Regions from separate parts of the Clostridium sp. HMP27 genome, predicted to be linked through region 3. Evidence: riboswitches for the same ligand, from Rfam matches in the RefSeq annotation. Region 3 holds a riboswitch; each other region holds the start of a gene.
The links. A riboswitch is a leader RNA that binds a small molecule or an ion and turns the genes downstream of it on or off. The one in region 3 is predicted to bind cyclic di-AMP.
Positions count from the first base shown of each region.

Region 1: it holds a riboswitch for cyclic di-AMP, as region 3 does, so the genes downstream of both, DP68_RS04195 (cell wall hydrolase) here and DP68_RS09985 (cell wall hydrolase) in region 3, are expected to answer to the same signal.
Region 2: it holds a riboswitch for cyclic di-AMP, as region 3 does, so the genes downstream of both, DP68_RS08265 (C40 family peptidase) here and DP68_RS09985 (cell wall hydrolase) in region 3, are expected to answer to the same signal.

Region 1 is NZ_JMFY01000007.1:38,070-44,566, reverse strand. Features, by position in the region: gene DP68_RS04215 (FAD-dependent protein) at 1-1,259, opposite strand, end outside; gene DP68_RS04210 (CdaR family protein) at 1,249-2,469, opposite strand; gene cdaA (diadenylate cyclase CdaA) at 2,439-3,287, opposite strand; gene DP68_RS04200 (hypothetical protein) at 3,451-4,443, shown strand; cyclic di-AMP (ydaO/yuaA leader) riboswitch at 4,471-4,593, shown strand; gene DP68_RS04195 (cell wall hydrolase) at 4,597-5,124, shown strand; gene DP68_RS04190 (NAD(P)/FAD-dependent oxidoreductase) at 5,198-6,061, opposite strand; gene trxA (thioredoxin) at 6,090-6,407, opposite strand.
Region 2 is NZ_JMFY01000017.1:110,166-116,662, reverse strand. Features, by position in the region: gene DP68_RS08290 (Maf-like protein) at 1-75, opposite strand, end outside; gene DP68_RS08285 (DUF5667 domain-containing protein) at 426-1,511, opposite strand; gene sigI (RNA polymerase sigma-I factor) at 1,700-2,386, shown strand; gene DP68_RS08275 (anti-sigma factor domain-containing protein) at 2,379-3,281, shown strand; gene DP68_RS08270 (hypothetical protein) at 3,392-4,126, opposite strand; gene DP68_RS08265 (C40 family peptidase) at 4,407-5,012, opposite strand; cyclic di-AMP (ydaO/yuaA leader) riboswitch at 5,016-5,163, opposite strand; gene DP68_RS08260 (lactate utilization protein) at 5,333-5,971, opposite strand; gene DP68_RS08255 (GNAT family N-acetyltransferase) at 5,943-6,491, opposite strand.
Region 3 is NZ_JMFY01000018.1:169,965-176,461, reverse strand. Features, by position in the region: gene DP68_RS09995 (peptide MFS transporter) at 1-1,221, shown strand, start outside; gene DP68_RS09990 (DUF1294 domain-containing protein) at 1,444-1,719, shown strand; cyclic di-AMP (ydaO/yuaA leader) riboswitch at 1,914-2,038, shown strand; gene DP68_RS09985 (cell wall hydrolase) at 2,042-2,776, shown strand; gene DP68_RS18930 (DUF3298 and DUF4163 domain-containing protein) at 3,014-3,751, opposite strand; gene amrA (AmmeMemoRadiSam system protein A) at 3,976-5,379, shown strand; gene amrS (AmmeMemoRadiSam system radical SAM enzyme) at 5,408-6,382, shown strand; gene DP68_RS19580 (hypothetical protein) at 6,426-6,497, opposite strand, start outside.

The DNA of each region.
Region 1 (6,497 bases), on a different contig from region 3:
CTCTTACTTATCTCATTTTTCATAAAATCTCCTAAAAGCTGAACTGGTGCCATATAACTATTTGTGGTTTTGTATGCTAAACTTTCATAATGTCTTTGAAATTCCATTCCTTTTAATGGGCTGCTTCCTTCAAAATCTTCTGGGCTTACAGATACAACTATTGCTGAATTAGCATTTTTGCCATCTCTTTTATGATAACTCATTCCATTAGTCACAATTTTATTTTCCTCTGATGAAGCCGCTACAACATATCCTCCAGGACACATGCAAAAGCTATATACTCCTCTTCCTGTTTTGTCACTTGTATATGCAAGCCTATAATCAGCTGCCCTAAGCCTTGGATGCCCTGCATATTTTCCATATTGATTTTCATCAATAAATGATTGAACATGCTCTGCCCTCACTCCTATTGCAAAGGGCTTAGGCTCTAAAAATATATTTTTATTATGTAGAAGCTCATAGGTATCTCTTGCACTATGGCCTATAGAAAGCACTACAACTTCACAAGGTATTTCTTTATCATTAGCTACTATAGCTTTTAAGTTACCATCTTTAATAATAAGATCTTGCATTTGATGATTAAAGTAAACTTCTCCCCCAAGTCTTATTATTTCTTTTCTAATATTTTTTACAACTTCTTTTAATATATCTGTACCAATATGAGGTTTTCCCATATATTTTATTTCCTCTGGTGCACCAGACCTTATAAACTCTTCTAAAATAAAGTCACATCTTGTATCCTTTATTCTAGTAGTTAGCTTTCCATCAGAAAAAGTTCCTGCCCCCCCTTCACCAAATTGAACATTAGAACCTTCCTTTAATATTCCCTCTTTCCAAAACTTATCAATGGATTTACTTCTTTCTTCTACCGCTTCTCCTCTTTCCACTATTATAGGATTATACCCTTTTTGAGATAATAAAAGACCAGCAAACATCCCTGCTGGCCCCATGCCTATAATTACCGGTCTGTGGCTTAACTTTTTTTCTCCAAAGGGAAAATTCTCCTCATAATTTTGTTCTTCTATTTTTACATCTTTATCATTTGCTTTTAAAATTACCTTTTCTTCATCATCACAAGTAATCTCTACAGCATAATTAATCTTAATAAGATTTTTTTTCCTTGCATCAATAGACTCTTTTAATATTTTAAAATCTTTTATATATTTTTCTGGAAGTCTCAATTTTTTAGCTACTTTAGATTTTAAAATTGATATATCTTCATCTATATCTAGTGCTATGTTGTTTATTTTAATTGCCATTTATAGTTTCTACCACCTTTTTCTTTATAGTTACATTTATATTACTTGGAGTCACTGAAACCAAACTAACGTTACTTGGTATATTTACACCTATAGGAAGAGAATGTGTACCTTCCTTTAAAGAATTTAAATCTATATAACTTTCTATGGTCGTTATATTGTTCAAAATATCTCCTGTACCCTTTATTATAATATTAACCTGTGAAATATCTGACGTTACATCATAGTCTTCACTTTTATTAATAAATTTAATCGTTGATGATATGCTCTTTTGTAAAATATTATTTGAAGTTATTTTAACCTTTACATATCCATTATTATTTATAAGAGTAACTCCTTCGGGTACTATTAATTTTATATCAATTTCATCTTTAGATGATGTAGATAAGTCTATTGTTTCAGTATTTAAAGATGTAATAGAATTTATAAGGGCATCTTCTCCAGCTATCTCTATAGAGCTAGGAATAGAAATAATACTATTTAAAATTCTATCCGCTAATTCTCCTGTTGTTTTAACTGTTATAGGAATGCTTTTTATTTTCTTTATTGGAACCTTAACATTCACATATGAAGGTTCTACTTTTACATAATCTACAACATTATTGTTTTTATCTACAGGTTTTAATGAAACTGATTGCTGCAAGTCCGAAGTTCTATTACTTATATTATACTTTGCAACTACCGCATCTACTTTTTCAACATATCTAGCTGCTCCCGTTATTCTAGCAGAGTTTTCATTTATATTTGTTTTTAAGGCATAATATCCTTCTTTTGCTTTACCTTCTATATCTGTCTTAATAGGCACTACTTTTTCTTCAAGTTCATCTATCTCAACTTTTGCCCATAAATTTTCAGTATTTACTACTTTAATATTGTTTGGAATTTCTTTAAGTTCTACAGGGATAATATTTTCTCCTTTTTTTAACACATAGGCACCTAAATCAATTACTACTTTAAATTGATTTTCTGTAACGGAATATACGTCATTTGCAGTTCCCTTTAATGTTAGTGTTATGGAAGGATTTTGTCCAGGAATTAAAGTTAAATTTGATTGTCCTATTGCATCTGCATTCATTAAAACTACTGGAATACTTTTTTTATAAGTTCTTATAGGATTTAATACGTTGGTAGTATATAACCATAATCCAAAAGCAGCAATAAGACAGCATATTTTTATAATTAGCTGCTCTTTTTTGTTTCTCTCATCCATGCTACCACCCGCTCTTTAAAATTTAATTTTTTACTTTGAGTCTTTTTAATTATTCTCATAAGTATATCCTTAAGTCTTGCCTTATCGTAATTCCTAGTTAAGTTGCCATTAACAGCCAAAGATATTGTTCCTGTTTCTTCTGAAACTACTATAATTATTGCATCTGAGTTCTCGGATATACCAAGTGCTGCCCTATGCCTTGTTCCCAGTGCCCTATTTAATTCATTATTACTTGTAAGTGGCAAAAAGCATCCCGAAGAAATTATTCTATCGTTTCTTATTATAGTTGCTCCATCATGAAGAGGAGTATTTACCACAAATATGTTTTCTAGGAGAGCTGAAGATACTAGTGAGTCTAATTTAGTTCCTGTATTTATAATTTCACCGAGTCCTGTCAATCTTTCGATTACTATTAATGCCCCTGTTTTTTCTCTAGATAAGTTTTCTACAGCATTAACTATTTCCTCTATTACCTTTGCCATTGCTTCCTCATCTTGTAAAATATGTTTGTCAGTAAAAGCACTTCTTCCTATATGTTCTAGAGCTCTACGAATTTCAGGCTGAAATATGATAATAAAAGAAAGCACCCCTATTGTAATTGTATTACTTAAAATCCAATATAGCATTTCAAGTCTTAATACTTTACTTATGGGAATAAATATTATTATAAGTATAATTCCCTTTAAAAGTTGTTCTGCTCTAGTTTCCCTGATTAACATATATGCTTTATAAAAGAGATATGATACCGCCAAAATATCTAATATAGAAGACACATTTATATTTTTTATTGAATTTATCATCACCTGTAATATCTCCAATGCTTCTTCACCTCCTTATTTCTTTAATTACATTAATAATTATACACTATACTTAGTAATTTTTATAATTTATTAAGTAAAATTTATTAAATTATTAATAAAATTTTTTAGAAGTAATTTTATTAAATTGTAATGAATATTATAACTAGAAGGGGGGATTAAAATGAAAAACAAGAAGCTTATTATAGGCATAATAACATTTGCCCTATTACTAATTATAGGTAATATACTTAACACCTATTCATTATTAAAGAATTTTACTAAAGATAGCCCTAAAAAAGTATTACACATTAGTATAACCTCTATTAATAATACTAATAATAAAACTTGGAATTTAACAAAAGAACAGAGCATAGATATAGAAAAATCAAGAGAAGAACTCCCAATCATAGTAAAGGAATTAAAAGAAGTTAAAAATAACTTAAATAATATAGAAGCAAATACTATAAACGCTACTGAATATAGCAACTTATTACAAGGTCTAAATTATAATATACATATATACGAACAACTTGTTGCTATATTTGCTAATCCTCAAGGTGGAGATATGGACAAGGCCTTAATAACCTTAAAAAATCTTAATAATAAATGTCTTTACCACTATTCACTTTTCCATACTAATAGATTAAGTATTTCATTAACTGATAAAAGTAAAACTTATATAAATAATTGTATCTCTTATATAGAGGACCTTATTAGAATTAGAAAAACTAATGAAATTAATACTGCGCAATATAAAGAATTTATTGATTCTATGGATGAAATTTTAAGTTCCTTTATAGATATAAAAATGAATTATAATGATTACGTTGATAGATTAAACAAAAACCTCAGTTTAGATTCATTGATGGAAATAGTTGATTCAAATGTAGAACAAGTTCAAGGGATAAAGACTGAGTTCTCTAAACTAACTGTCCCTTCTAACTCCGTATATATATATGAATTATTTTTAACTACTTTAAATAACTATATTTCATATATACAAAGCTTTAAATTAGATGTTATTTCATATCAAAATCAAAAAGAAACATCTAATTATACTAAGGAAGTAACTTCTACTTATAACGAAACAGAAGCATCCTATAATACACTAAATAATAACTTTAATTCTTTTGTACAATCCTATGAAAAATTTAAAGAAGATACTATAAATTAATATGTATTTTTTATGATTTTTCGGGCACAATATCATTAGCCTAAGTAAAAAAACACGGGGGAACCAAGTTTTGGGGTGAATCATATTTACTATGAAGGTTAACCTTTACCTAATCCGTCAGCTAACCCCGTCGGTAAAAGGAGCGAAATACATATGAAAAAGATAATCAGTATAATTTTAACTTCTTATCTTTTATTATTGTCCAGTACTACAAGTTTGGCTGCTATGCCTCAACCTGATATAGATTGTGACTTGTTTAATGATCAAAGTATTGCAGTGGAAGTTTTTGGAGAGAATAAAAGTAAAATTTATATAACTAGTGAAGATATATATCTAATGGCTCAAGTAGTTTATGCAGAAAGCCGCGGCGAGCCTTATGAGGGTAAAATTGCTGTTGCATCTGTAATATTAAACAGAGTAAAAAATCCTGGTTTCCCTAAATCTGTGTCAGGTGTAATAAAACAACCTTATGCATTTTCTTGTGTGAAAAATGGAGTTATCAAATTAACTCCTGATAAAGATAGCTTTAATGCAGTTACTGATGCATTAAAGGGTAAAGATCCTACAAATAAAGCTGTATTTTTTTATAACCCCAAAATAGCTACCTGTGGCTGGATGAAAAATATCGATAAAAGTAATAAAAAGGTTATAGGTAATCATGTATTCTTTGTAGTAAAATAATTTTACTACACTAACTTAAATAAGCTTAGCCTATGAGAAGTTTCTCATAGGCTTTAAAGCATTGATTATAAACTTATTTTTTTAACGAATCGATATATGAAACAGCATTTAATGCTGCTACTTGGCCTTCTCCAGCAGATTTTAGATACTGATACGGCTTTCCTGCACAATCTCCTGCTGCAAAGCATCCTGGTATATTTGTCTTCATTTCTCTATCAACTTTTATATGCCCATTCTCCATTTCAAGTCCTGGTACTAACTGTGATGGCGATACGCTGTCCTTTAACACAAATAATCCATCTGTTTCTAATTGAGAAGTCTTTAGAATAAGTTTTTCTACTTTAGCTTCTCCTTGTATTTCAACAGGATTATCTTCTATTAATTCAATGCTATTTTTCAAATCGTATTGCGCCTTGTACATAGGTACATAGTTTACCTTAGAAGCTAACTCACTTACAAAATTGGCCTCTTCTTCTGCTTCTCTATTATATCCTATAATAGTTACAACTTTTCCCTTATATAAGGGTGCGTCGCATGTAGCACAATACCCTACTCCTCTTCCAAGTAACTCTTCTTCACCTTTTAATGGTTTTGTAAATTCCATTCCTGTTGCGATTATCACAGTAGTAGCTTCATAGGTCTTATCATTAGCCATTACTGCAAAATAATCCCCCATTCCATAAACTGCTGTAATTTTTTCAGTTGTTATCTGTATGTCCATTGAGTTTAAATGATTCTTAAAGTTATCTTTAAGTTCTTTTCCAGTTACATCATAAAACCCTAAATAATTATTTACCTTAGGTGCTTTAATCAGCTTATTACTTAGATTTTCAGTTCCAAATATAATAAACTCCTTATTTCTTATCTTAGCATTTATAGCTGCAGAAAGTCCCGCTGGTCCGCTTCCTATTATAGCCATATCATATCTTTTAGTCATTTACTACACCTCTTTTTATCATATAGTATTAAAAATTTCTTTCAATAGCCATCTTTATTGCTTGCTTTGGTCTAAATCCAACTAAGTTTTCAACTATTTTCCCACCCTTAAATACAAGCACTGTTGGTATGCTTTCTATTCTATATTGGCTTGAAACTGTTGGATTCTCATCCACATTTATCTTTACAAACTTAGCCTTATTTTTTAACTCTTGAGATATTTCGTCTATTACAGGTCCAAGCATTTTACAAGGACCACACCAAGGTGCCCAAAAATCTACTACAGTTATAATATTTGATTTTAAAACCTCATCTTGAAAGTTGTTGTCTTTTATTTCTTTTACCATCCTTACTCCTCCCATATACCCCCAAAGGGTATTATATATTATAATTTTATATCACTTTTTTAGCCAAGTCAATACTATTTAATAATAATT
Region 2 (6,497 bases), on a different contig from region 3:
CACTTCATAGTCATTAATTATTCTTTTTAGCAGTTCTTTTCTTCTTTCAGAAGCTGATGCTAATATAATTTCCATGTTATCATCGCCTTTTTAAGTTTTGCATGTAATATTATTTCCATTTTTACCTGATTTATATCTTATTCAGAACAGGTTTTATAAATAAATTAATATCATTTACTTTATGTCTTTTAATAGTTTAACATTTAATAATTTGTTAAACAAGTCCATATACAATATTGTTAAAATTTTTTTGTTTATGGAAAGTATTGTCGTATATTGAAAAAAATGCGAAACACCTTTTTGATTACTAATCTTTACTATTTAATCACTAAGAATGGATTTAATAATCCTTTAAGCGACTAAATATTAGAAACTAATATCTTAAAAGTGCTTCGCATTTAAATTTAATTTATTTTTCTAGTTATTTATTTAGCTTCTTTTTCCATTTTTTCTTTAGCTTTTTCATTATTTGATGATTGATTAATGTCTTTTCTTTTATTATTTACAGACTCATCTTTATCTTTAACCTCGGCTTTTGCTTTGGTTTGATTATTATTTACATTTTTAGTTTTAACTGTAGCATTAGTTTCATCAACTATATCATCGGCGGAGCTATCTTCTTGATTATTAACTGGTGTTTCTTTAGTATTAGTATTAGTCTTAGTCTTTGTTTCATTTACATCGCCTGCTGATTTTTCTAATTTCTTTTCTTCTTTCTTTAACTGCCCTACACTCATCTTATTTGCATTTTTAGCTTGTACTAAAATCTTTAATTCTTCCTTTTGTTTATTATAATCAGTTAAACTTTTTTCATAAGAATCCTTAGCTAATTTTATTGCTTCATCATCTCCTGATTCATTGGCTTCGTTTAGACTGTCTTTAACTGTATTAAGTTCTCTTTTAGCTTCTTTTAATTCTTCTCTTGCCTGTTTTATTTCAGTCATAGCTTCTACCTTTTGTGTTTGCATTTCTATAACTTTCGCAATTACATCTTGTGCATTTTCAGAAACTTTGTCTTTAACGATTTTTAAAACTTCAATTGAGTTTTTTTGGTTTTCTAATATTTTATCTTCGATTTCTTCCAACTCTTCATTCTCTACAACTTCTGTATCTTCAGCATTCTCTTCATCTGCTAAGTCTTTATCATCTTGTGATTCGTCACCTATTACAGTATCTTCTTGCATTTCTTCTAAAGCTTTTTCAGCTTCTTGCATATTCTCTTCATATTTTTCAACTGACTCTTTTGCTAACTCTTCATTACCTTCTTCTGCCATCGCTTGACTTTCTCCAAGTCTTTCCTGAGCAATATTTAGTAGCAATTTAATTTTCGCTTCCCCATTCTTTGATAATTTTATTTTAAAACTATCAACTAGGCAATCTAATTTATACATAATACTGTCAGGTGTTACACCAGCCTTATCCTTTAGAGATACCTCCCCTGCAGCAAAGGTATTAGTGTTAATTGTAGCAACAATTGCTAAAGCTGTTAATAATGTTATAGATTTTTTCATAATTTAATATCCTCCTTAAATTGGCATATCTCAAGTACTTGAAACATTTCACTGTTTATTATTTTCACTTATCAATACGGGAAGACATATGTTTTTTAAGGGGGTGAGTATTGCCAAATTTTAAGTTTTACCTAACCCTCTAAAATTTATTATAATGAACGTATATACTTATAAGAAGGGGTGAGATTATGGATAATATAAATCCTTCTGAGGTTAAAGATAAAAATAAACTTATAGAAGAAAATAAAAATTTTATATATGGGTGCACTTATAAAATATGCAAAAGAATACTTCATTGGGAAAATGATGATGAATTAAGTATAGCAATGATTGCATTTAATAAAGCCTTGGATACTTATAATCATACTAAAGGAAACTTTCATAGCTACGCTAAGGTACTTATAAATAATTCAATAATCGATTTTTTTAGAAAAGATAAGAATAATTCTTTACTAGTATTTGATAATAATGAAGAATCTTTTACATATATTGATTACAAAAACTCTATTAATCAATATGAAATTCAAAAGGAAAGCGAACAAAGAATTGATGAAATTAATGCACTTAAAAATGAGCTTGCTAATTTTAAGCTTACATTTACGGATTTGATAAATCATTCTCCTAAACACATAGATACAAGGAGCCATCTGCTAAATATTGCCTTATGCTGCACTAAGAATGATGATATAAGTACATATATAAGAAAAAATAAAGCTCTTCCTATAAAGCAACTAACTGTTTTAACTGGTTGTAACAGAAAGTTATTAGAACGATGGAGAAAATACATAATTGTACTTTTTTTAATAATGTCAAATGATGAGTATTTATATCTAAAATCTTATCTTAATATAGGTGTAGGTGATAAAAATGAATAATATTAAAGGTATAATAATTGAAATTCAAAAAAACAAAGCAGTACTTTTAACTTCTACAGGCGAATTTATAGAAGTGCTTGCTACTAAGGACATGAATGTAGGGGAGGAGTATATTAAAACTATCAGCCAAACTAGCTTTATTAGAAATATACCTAAGGCATTAGTTGCTGCACTTATTACGTTTACAGTGTTAGGTGGTGGATTGGGTGCTTATTATACTCCAGTTGCTACTTTAAATCTCAGTATAAACCCATCCGTTCAATTAAAAACTAATTTATTTAATAAGGTTATTCATTCTAGTGCCTTAAACTCTGATGGTAAAGTTATATTAGATAGTATAAATATTAAAAACAAAAATTTTAATGATGCGCTATGCTTAATCGTAACAGAAAGTGAGCATCAAAAATTTATCACAGAAGATTATAAGGCAAGTAAATCTATTAGTTTAGAAGTAACAGGTAAAAATTTAAATGTATCAACCTTCGAAACTATCGTTCACGAACATGGAATTTCACTTGAAGTAAAAATTAATAATAAGCCTTCTATAAACAATAAAAAATCAAATAATAAAGACACTAACTTAATAAATACAAATAAAAATTCTAATAAATTAAATGATGAAAATAACTCTAGAAATGGAACAAAAAATAATTCAGAAAGCACTAATTCAAATTCCAACACAAAAGGCTCTCAAACATCTACTAATGACTCCTATAACAAAAAAGATGATATTAAAACAGAAACCAATGATAATAAAAATAATGGTAACACTAATAGTAAGAATGCAAAAGATGCAACCTCGAAGAAAAATTTTGATGAAAGCAATAATTCTAACTCCGAATCTAAAAAAAAAAATAAAACTCCTTCAGATAAGTCCTTAAAAAAGGAAAAATAAAAAATGCGAGCATTTTTAATCTCTAATCACAATTGCTAAAAGACTATATAAATCTATGTTCTAGCAGTTGAAGATTAGAGATTATTATTAATTTAAAATGCTTCGCATTTTTATTTCATTTTTTGAAGTATAGAATAGATAAACATATAATTTTCTGCTGTTTTATCATTGCTTAATTCATTTGGCAATTTTCCCACTTTATCCTTTAATTCATTTAATATTTTAATATTTGGACTTTCTTGATCTACAGCCTCTAATGATTTGCACCAATTCTTAAAGTCTTGAGTTTGTATTGCCTTTACATTCTTTTCAGATAGTTTCCCAAGGACTTGTATATATCCATTTAATATTTCACTTATTTCCATATCACATAAATTATTTACCTTTATTTCAAACTTCATAGTTGAATTTGATACTTTATTAGTATTTAAAGTGTTTATTATGACTTTTGCAGCATCCTCTGTATATATACCTAGAAAAACTCTCTTATATTTATCATCACTTATAACAAATGGGTTCCCATAAGAGCTTAATTGACTTCTAGTCTTTTCTACACCAGTTTCATTCCCAAACATTCCACCCTGTATTGCCACATAAATAAAGCTATTATTACTTATTATTGATTGCTTAGGGGTTTCACCCTTATTATTTATATTTTTATCATTAACTTTAGTTTCTGTAACCTTTCCTTGTGTTTTAATTATAGAGGAATTCTTAATAAATAATTTGAAGAATATACTTCCTATTAAGAATGAAAGTATAAGTATCATTATAAGTATAATAAAAAAAATAACATTATCTTTTCTTTTTCTCTTTAAATCATATCTTGTATACTTTATATTCACCACTCCCTCTTAAGTATTCAATACATTGAAACCATTACTAAGATATCCTCCACCTTATTATAAAAAGCATATATAAATTTTGCTCATATGTTACCTATATAATAATATTATACTTTACTTAAAATTATGATTAAGAGATTCTATCATTAAATATTTAAATTTAACTTCCTAATCATTTAGCACTAAACTTACTACTAATTTGTAATATATTTGTCCTAAATAAAATAAAAGTCAGTTAAAAACTGACTTTATATATTAATCATTACTTATTATCTATTATTTATTGAAGTACCCTTCTAGCTCCTGCATATCTGGAAGCATAATAACTTCCTGAAAGACTGCTTACGATAACTTTCCCACTTCCTGATGATGCATGAATGAATTGTCCTCCACCTACATATATTCCAACATGTGAAATTGAGGAATCTGTATTAAAAAACACCAAATCTCCAGGCAATAAACTTTCTTTAGATACAGCTTGTCCTGTTGCAAATTGAGTTCCTGTATAATGGCCTAAATTTACTCCAAATGCTCTATATACATACAAAGTGAATCCTGAACAATCAAAAGCTGATGGGCCAGCTGCACCCCAAACATATGGTTTTCCCATAAACTTATATGCATAAGACACTACATCTACTCTTCCGTTTGAGCCTCTGCTTACAGTAGCTTTCTTAGCAGTTGCTTTAGCAGTTGGATTTACAGTTTCTTTTTTAGGTACTACTATGACTTTATTCCTGTTAACTGTTGCTGCACGAACAGCTAAATTTTTAGAAGTTAAATTTACTGAATCAGCTTGTACGCTATTATTTTTTAGCGCTCCTAGAAATGTTAATGATAAAAAGAAAATTACACTTACCACTATACTTTGTCTTTTGTTATTCATTTATTATCCGCCTTTCTTTGCCTCCGAAGTTAGCTGACGGGTTCGGGTAAAGGTACCCCTACTTAATATATTTAATAGTATACTAAGATTAACCCCAATACATTGGTTCCTCCGTACCCAGATATTTTCCGGGATTCAGCTTATTTATATAGTTTATATTTTCTTGATTTTCATGAGTATTATTATATATGATTTTATCGAAATGATTAGTTTGAGTCTATTTCATATATTTCCTTGTTTTATTATACATGATTTGTTAATACTTAGTCAATAAAAGTTAACACTTTTTTTTAAATTATCTGTATATTTTGTTTATTTTTTTAAAATCCTAAGTCTTTGTTTAATATAATAACCTTTATTCTATCATTTCTTTGTTTTTTCATTATTACATAATCGCAACAAATTCTATCATCGCTATTACAATCCATACAATATCCAACTTTTGCGCATGGGGTATTTTTATTTAACTTTTTTGCATTTACAGGAGCTGCAATTTTCTTTACTCTCTGTTCTGCTTCCTTTAAGTCTTTTACTATTTTATTTACACCACATACTACAATAACTTGATCTGGTCCAAAAAGCATAGCTGCTACCCTATTACCATTTCCATCCACATTAAATAATTCTCCATTTTCCGTTATGGCGTTAGAACTACATAAATAAGTATCGGCACAAAAGGCCTTTTTATTAAGTTCTTTTCTTCCCTGAATTGTTAAATTAGAATCATATCTATCTAAAAATGTGAAATTACCGTTTCTTAGATAATCTATTACTCCTGTTTCCAATAAAGTCTCAGAACCTCCTACAGATACTACAGTCCCCTCTTTTATTAACTCATTTAACTTTCCAATTAGTTCTACTTCATCCTGCACTAAAACTGCTTCCATATTATTTCTTTTTAAATTTTCAATAGTTCTTTCTATTAACTTTTCATTTCTCCATTGCATAAATTTGTCCATTATTATACCTCCCTAAGGATTTTTTTAATATAAACATATTGCTTCTTTTATTATTTGCCTTATAAAGTTCTTCGGAAACTCTTATAACTTCGTATCCATTTCTAGTCCAAAATTTCAACTTAGAACCATTCTCTTTTATAATGCGTGTATAAAAATCTCTTACCCCATACTCTTCTTTTAAATAAATACTCAATTTTTTTAAGATTATGCTTCCTATTCCCTTGCTTCTCATAGACTTATTTAAAGAAATAGACCATATCCATGCTTCATGAGGATTCTTAAATTCAACTCTACCTTTTATAATTCCTAAAATCTCATGATTTTCTTTATCATTTATCTTCAAAAAGAACTCATTTTCACTTACATAATACTCCAAAAATTTTTCATAAATATCTCCTACTTCCAATTCTTCCTTCTGTGACCTACATTGATTCTTCAAATAATCGTCTACATATATTACATCCTCTTTTTGTATACTCAAAATAGTCATATTATCTATAGTTAAATTTATATCTAACATTATCCT
Region 3 (6,497 bases):
TTTGACAAAAATACAGCAGCTCTTATATATGGTTATTTTACTGGATTTGTTTATTTTACTCCAATAATTGGGGGATATTTATCTGACAAATACTTAGGTCAGAGAAAAGCTATAATACTAGGTAGTATTATTATGGCAATAGGACAGTTTTCCCTTTTTGCATCACAAACCAGAACCTTTTTATACATAGGGTTAGGACTTCTTATAATAGGGAATGGATTCTTTAAGCCTAATATTTCCACATTAGTTGGACAACTATATGAAGATGGAGATGATAGAAGAGATTCAGCATTCACTATTTTCTATATGGGAATTAATGTAGGCGCATTCTTAGCACCACTTGTGTGTGGTACTTTAGCTGAGAATATATTTGCTCAAAGACAAGGAGAGCAAATAATGCACTACGGATTTAAGTATGGCTTTCTTGCAGCAGCTATAGGCATGATTTTTGGAGGAATCTTGTTTACACTATTAGCTCAAAAATATCTTGGAGATATTGGTAAGTCACCTGTCATAAAAACAAAATCTATAACTGAAAATCATGAAGATGCAAATAGACCCCTTACAAAACAAGAAAAAAATAGAACCGCAGTTATATTTATACTAACAGCATTTGTTGTATTCTTTTGGGCTGGATTTGAACAAGCAGGAAGTTCTCTTACTATTTACACAAAAGATTATATAAATAGAAATGCATTTGGAATGGAAATACCAGTATCCTGGTTCCAATCTTTAAATCCTGTATTTATAGTTATATTAGCACCAATTGTATCTAAAATTTGGATAAGCCTTTCTAAGACGGAACAAGGAGACTTGAAAGTACCTGCAAAAATGGCTCTAGGTATGATACTTCTTGGAGTAGGTTTCCTACTTATGGTAGGAGCAGTACTTGAAAGAGGTTCAGCTGGAGATAATACTTTAGTAAAAGCTAATTTAATGTGGCTTGTAGGAGCTTATTTTCTTCATACCCTTGGAGAACTATGTTTATCCCCAATAGGATTATCTATGGTAAGTTCACTTGCCCCAATAAAATATGCTTCTTTATTAATGGGAGTATGGTTAATGGGCAGCTTTATAGCTAATATAGCAGCAGGATATGTGGCATCCTATGTTGAAGTACTTGGACATCTACAAATATTTGGTGGAATAGCAGCTATATCTATAGTACTTGGAGCAGTATTATTAGTTTTAAGTAAAAAATTAGTTTCAATGATGGAATAAGAAGGTTAGTGTGTGTAATTTGATGGATTACACACACTTTTTCTGTAAAAATTATAAATTATTTCAAATACAGATAACTTCTAAATGGACTAAGACATATTTTTATAAAAAGTGATATAATTATAAATAGATACAGGAAAATTTCTAATAGGTTATTAATTTATACTAAAATTTAAGATTACTGATTACTAATAGGCATTCAAATCATGTAAGGAGATATATATGTATTATATTTATATTTTTATAGTCGTAAACATAATAAGCTACTCGCTTATGGGGTGGGATAAATACTGTGCAAGAAAGCATAAATGGAGGGTGCCTGAAAAGGTATTATTTGGGTGGGCATTTTTATTTGGAGCTACTGGAGCATACCTAGGAATGAAGATATTTCATCATAAAACTTTGCATAATATGTTTAGATACGGCTTTCCAACTCTTATGATTACACAGTGGGTTTTGATTATAATTTTTTTATTAAAATATCATATGATATTTTAATAAAAATGATTTGCTTAAAAAGGCATTTATATAAATGTCTTTTTATTTTCGCAAAAAACTTATATAAAATTTAAGTTTTTTACTATATTTTATTAGAAAAATCTACTGTAAACAATACCAGTGAAATCAATGGGTTAAGGCAATATGCCAGTAATTTCATATAGACAACTTGTATAATAGACTATAGAATGTAACTTACAAAGATGCCGAATCTCCTTTATGGAGTACGGGGGATATCCTATGGGGTGAATCTTTTAAAAGTAGGGTACCTCTAACCCGAACCCGTCAACTAACCTCGGAGGCAAAATGGAGGTATAAAATTATGAAAAAATTAAAGGTATTTGCTTTATCTATGATTTTAGTTTTAGGATTAAGTGTTGTGATTTATAATACTAATGCTAAAATGGCTAGTAATCAGCAGAGAAAATATCAAAATCAAGAAATGGTGACATTGTCTAATAATGAAGGCAATACGCATAAGGCAGTTAATGAAGATAAGGAAAATACAAATTTAAAAACTGTAAGATTTAATAATGCAGATGAATCTGGAAATTTAGATAAGAATAAGGGGCAAAATGTAAATAGTTCAAATAAGACGAATGCTAATGCTAAAACAGTTAGTACAGTTTCAAAAGCACAACCAAAGGCAAAAGCATCAAATAAGGTTACTGCAAGTAGAGGAAATCTTAAGGCAGCTATATCATATAATGCAAAAGAGTTAGATCTTCTTGCAAGACTTGTTAGAGCAGAAGCAGGGGGAGAATCTTATAGTGCACAGGTGGCTGTAGCAGCAGTAGTTATAAATAGAGTTAAAAGCTCAAAGTTTCCAAATACGATAAATGCAGTTATAAACAGTAACAATCAATTTACACCAGTACAAAATGGACAAATTAATAAACCTGCAACAGATGCTAACAAAAAAGCAGTACAGGAAGCCTTATATGGAAAAGATCCAAGTAATGGTGCATTGTTTTTTTATGATACAAGTTGTACAAGTAAATGGTTATTGTCCAAGCCTATAAAAGCTAAGATAGGTAAAATGGTTTACGCATATTAGAAAAAGTGCGACATTTTAAGATAATGTTGAACTAACGTATGGGATTTGCATCTAGGAAAGCGTTCATTTCGCTAAGAGCGGCTAATATTTATAAATTCAAAATATCTAAGCCTCCCAAACTCGCTGTCGCTCAGACAGTAGGAGGCTCTTAACGGTATTTTCAATTTATAAATAAAGCTGCTCTAAAGCTCATTCAATGCTTTCTACGATGCAAATCCCATACTTATATGCTCAACATTAAAAATATCGCAATTTTCTTAGAGGAATTGTAAATTCTTGAATGCCTAATACATAGGAACCTATTTCATAAGGTTGAAAGTAAATTACAAGGTTACTACCATCAATATAAAAAGGTTGAGTATTACTTATAGTTTTAAATTCTGTTATTGGAATAGCTCCAGGAACAGAATTTTTTTTGTTTATTTGAAGCTGTATTTCCTTATTAATTAAGTCAATGTAATTTGTGGTTGGCTTAAATAATTTTCCTAAAGTAATGTTTTCACTAGTCTTTAAGTTGAAATTATAAGGTAGTTTATATGAAATGCCATGAGCGCCGCCAGTATATTCGTAATACATAATAGTAAGGCTTAAGAATGAGGCATTTGCATAATGAACATCATAAGTTGTTTGTACAGTATAAGGGTTAGTTAAGACGCTATTGTTCATATCAGTTTTAGCAAGTTTTTCTGTTTTATTTTTAAGATCACAAATAGAATTTAATATATATTTATTTATTTTATCTTGAATATTTTTGTCCTTTAAATTATTTAATGTAGGTATATTCAAATCCACTTCAATATAATCTTCCTTGTAATTTATCTTTGTAGTACTTATAGGTGTATTATTTGTATCATATAAAAGCGTAGAACTTGATTTTAGTTTTGCGGAATGGGCATTAACAGGATGAATGATATTTATGATTAAACTTAACAAAGTTAGTATTAAGGCAGAAAATACAAGTAAAGATTTTTTCATTTAATCACCTCAAAAGTTACGTCTTCATAAGTTAGCATTTGTCTTATTAGATTTATTATGTATGTATAATATTCATGATTTGCAAAAATAATGGTTAAATTATGATTATTAATACACTGTAATTCAGTAAGATATTTTTTGAATTAAATTATAGTGTTTAAATATGGGTAGTTTAGAGAAATATATTAGTACATAGTGAATTTTATATTAAGGAGAGAATATAAATGAGTAAAATTTTATCACATTACATAATGCCGCATCCACCTATTGCTGTAGCGGAGGTAGGAAAAGGGGAAGAAAAAAAGATCCAAAAGACCATAGATGCATGTATTGAAATTTCAAAGGATATAGCAGAAAAAAAGCCTGAAACTATAATTATAATTACTCCTCATGGACCGCTTTTTAGAGATGCTGTGGCAATAATGAATTCAGAGAGTATAGAAGGGGACTTTAGGAATTTTAATACCCCAAATGTAAATTTTCAAGTAAATATAGATAGAGAAACATCAAACAATCTATTAAAGAATTTGGGTAATGAGGATATAATGGCTGTAGCTATAGATGAAACAAATTCTAGCTTATATGATATAGAATTAGAATTAGACCATGGTGTTATGGTTCCGCTGTATTTTATAAATAAAAATTATAAGAATTACAAATTAGTACATATAACATATGGATTATTATCCTCAGAAGAACTTTATAAAGTAGGTAAGATAATTAAAAGTACTGTAGAGAGTTCTTCCATAGATGCGGTTTTAATAGCCTCAGGTGACTTATCTCATAAATTAAGCGAAGAGAGTCCCTATGGATATGCAAAGGAAGGACCAGAATTTGATGATAAAATAATAACGCTTTTAGAAAGTGGAGATGTAAAAGAAATTTTCAATTTGAATAGCAATATGTGTGAAGTTGCTGGAGAGTGTGGACTTAGATCTTTTTATATTTTACTTGGAACATTGTATGATAAAAAAATACAAGGGAAACTTCTTTCTTACGAAGGACCTTTTGGAATAGGGTATGGAGTAATGAAAATAGAAGCAGTAGGGGATGAAGAAAGGAATATCTTAAAGGAATTAGAAACAAAAAAAGAGGAAAAATTAAAGAAGATAAAGGATAGAGAAAGTGAATATGTAAAACTTGCTAGAAAAAGCATTGAAGGGTATATAAGAAATAAAAAATATATTGAGATCCCTGAAGATTTACCTGAGGAAATGTTAAAAGAAAAAAGAGGAGTATTTGTTTCTCTAAAGAAGAATGGAGATCTTAGGGGATGTATTGGTACAACAGCGCCTACAACAAATAATATAGCAGAAGAGATAATAAAAAATGCAGTGGAGGCAGCGGTAGGAGATCCAAGATTTGCTCCCTTACAAGAAAAGGAATTAGATGAAATTATATATTCTGTTGATGTGCTCATGCCTGCGGAGGATACTAAGAGGGAAGACTTAGATCCTAAAAAGTATGGGGTAATAGTAAATAGTGGATATAAGGGAGCTTTATTACTTCCAGACCTTGAGGGAATAGATACTGTGGAAAAGCAATTAGATGTGGTACTCAGAAAAGCGGGTATAAATTCTGGGGAACAATACTCTCTGCGAAGATTTGAAGTATTAAGGTATAGGTAATCTTTGAAAGGTAAAGGGGGTAGAAAGCGTGCTTAAGGAAGCTATGTTTTATAAAAAAATAGATAATGATTACGTTATATGTAATTTGTGTCCTCATAACTGTCATATAAAAGATGGAGGGAGAGGACTATGTGGGCCTAGAAAGGTTCATGATGGAAAGCTATACAATTCAAATTATGGAGAAATAAGTTCTATTTCTTTAGATCCTATAGAAAAGAAGCCATTATATCACTATAAACCAGGAAGTTATATACTTTCTGTAGGAAGCTTTGGATGTAATTTTAAATGTGGGTTTTGTCAAAATTATAGTATTTCTCAACATAACGTAGATACTAGATACTTGGAGCCTGAGGATTTGATAAATTTAGCTCTTGAGCAGAAAAACAACGTAGGAATCGCTTTTACTTATAATGAACCTTCAATATGGTATGAGTATATATGGGATGTAAGCAAGAAAGCTGTAGATAAAAATATAGATATAGTTCTTGTAAGTAATGGATACATTAGCAAAGAACCATTAAAGGAATTATTGCCTTATATATCTGCGATGAATATAGACCTTAAAGCATTTAAGGATGAGTATTATAAGGATGTTTGTAAGGGGGATATCAAGGAGGTACTAGAAAATATAAAGCTCTGCAGTGAAAAAACTCATGTGGAAATAACTACACTGCTTGTAAATGGATATAATGATTCGGAAGAAGAAGTTGAAGAGCTATGTAAATGGATAGCATCTGTTGATAAAAATATTCCAGTACATTTTTCTAGATATTTTCCTTCATATCAATTTAAAGAAGAACCAACTCCTGTTGAAAGAGTTTTAAAGGCAAAAGAAATAGGAGATAAATATTTAAATTATGTGTATATTGGTAATGTACCTGGTATAAATAATAATACTTATTGTCCTAAGTGTAATGAGCTAGTAATTAAAAGAGAAGGATATGAAATTAAAGACTTGAGAGCCAATGGAAAATGTAAAAGTTGTGATTTCAATATAAAATAAATACAAAATGGGCAGTGGAACTCGATCTCCACCACCCATTTTATTAATTATTATGAGAAAGTTTAGAGCGCTTTGTGTATTTTTTACCAATAGAATGAGCTCCAATCTTTTCTCC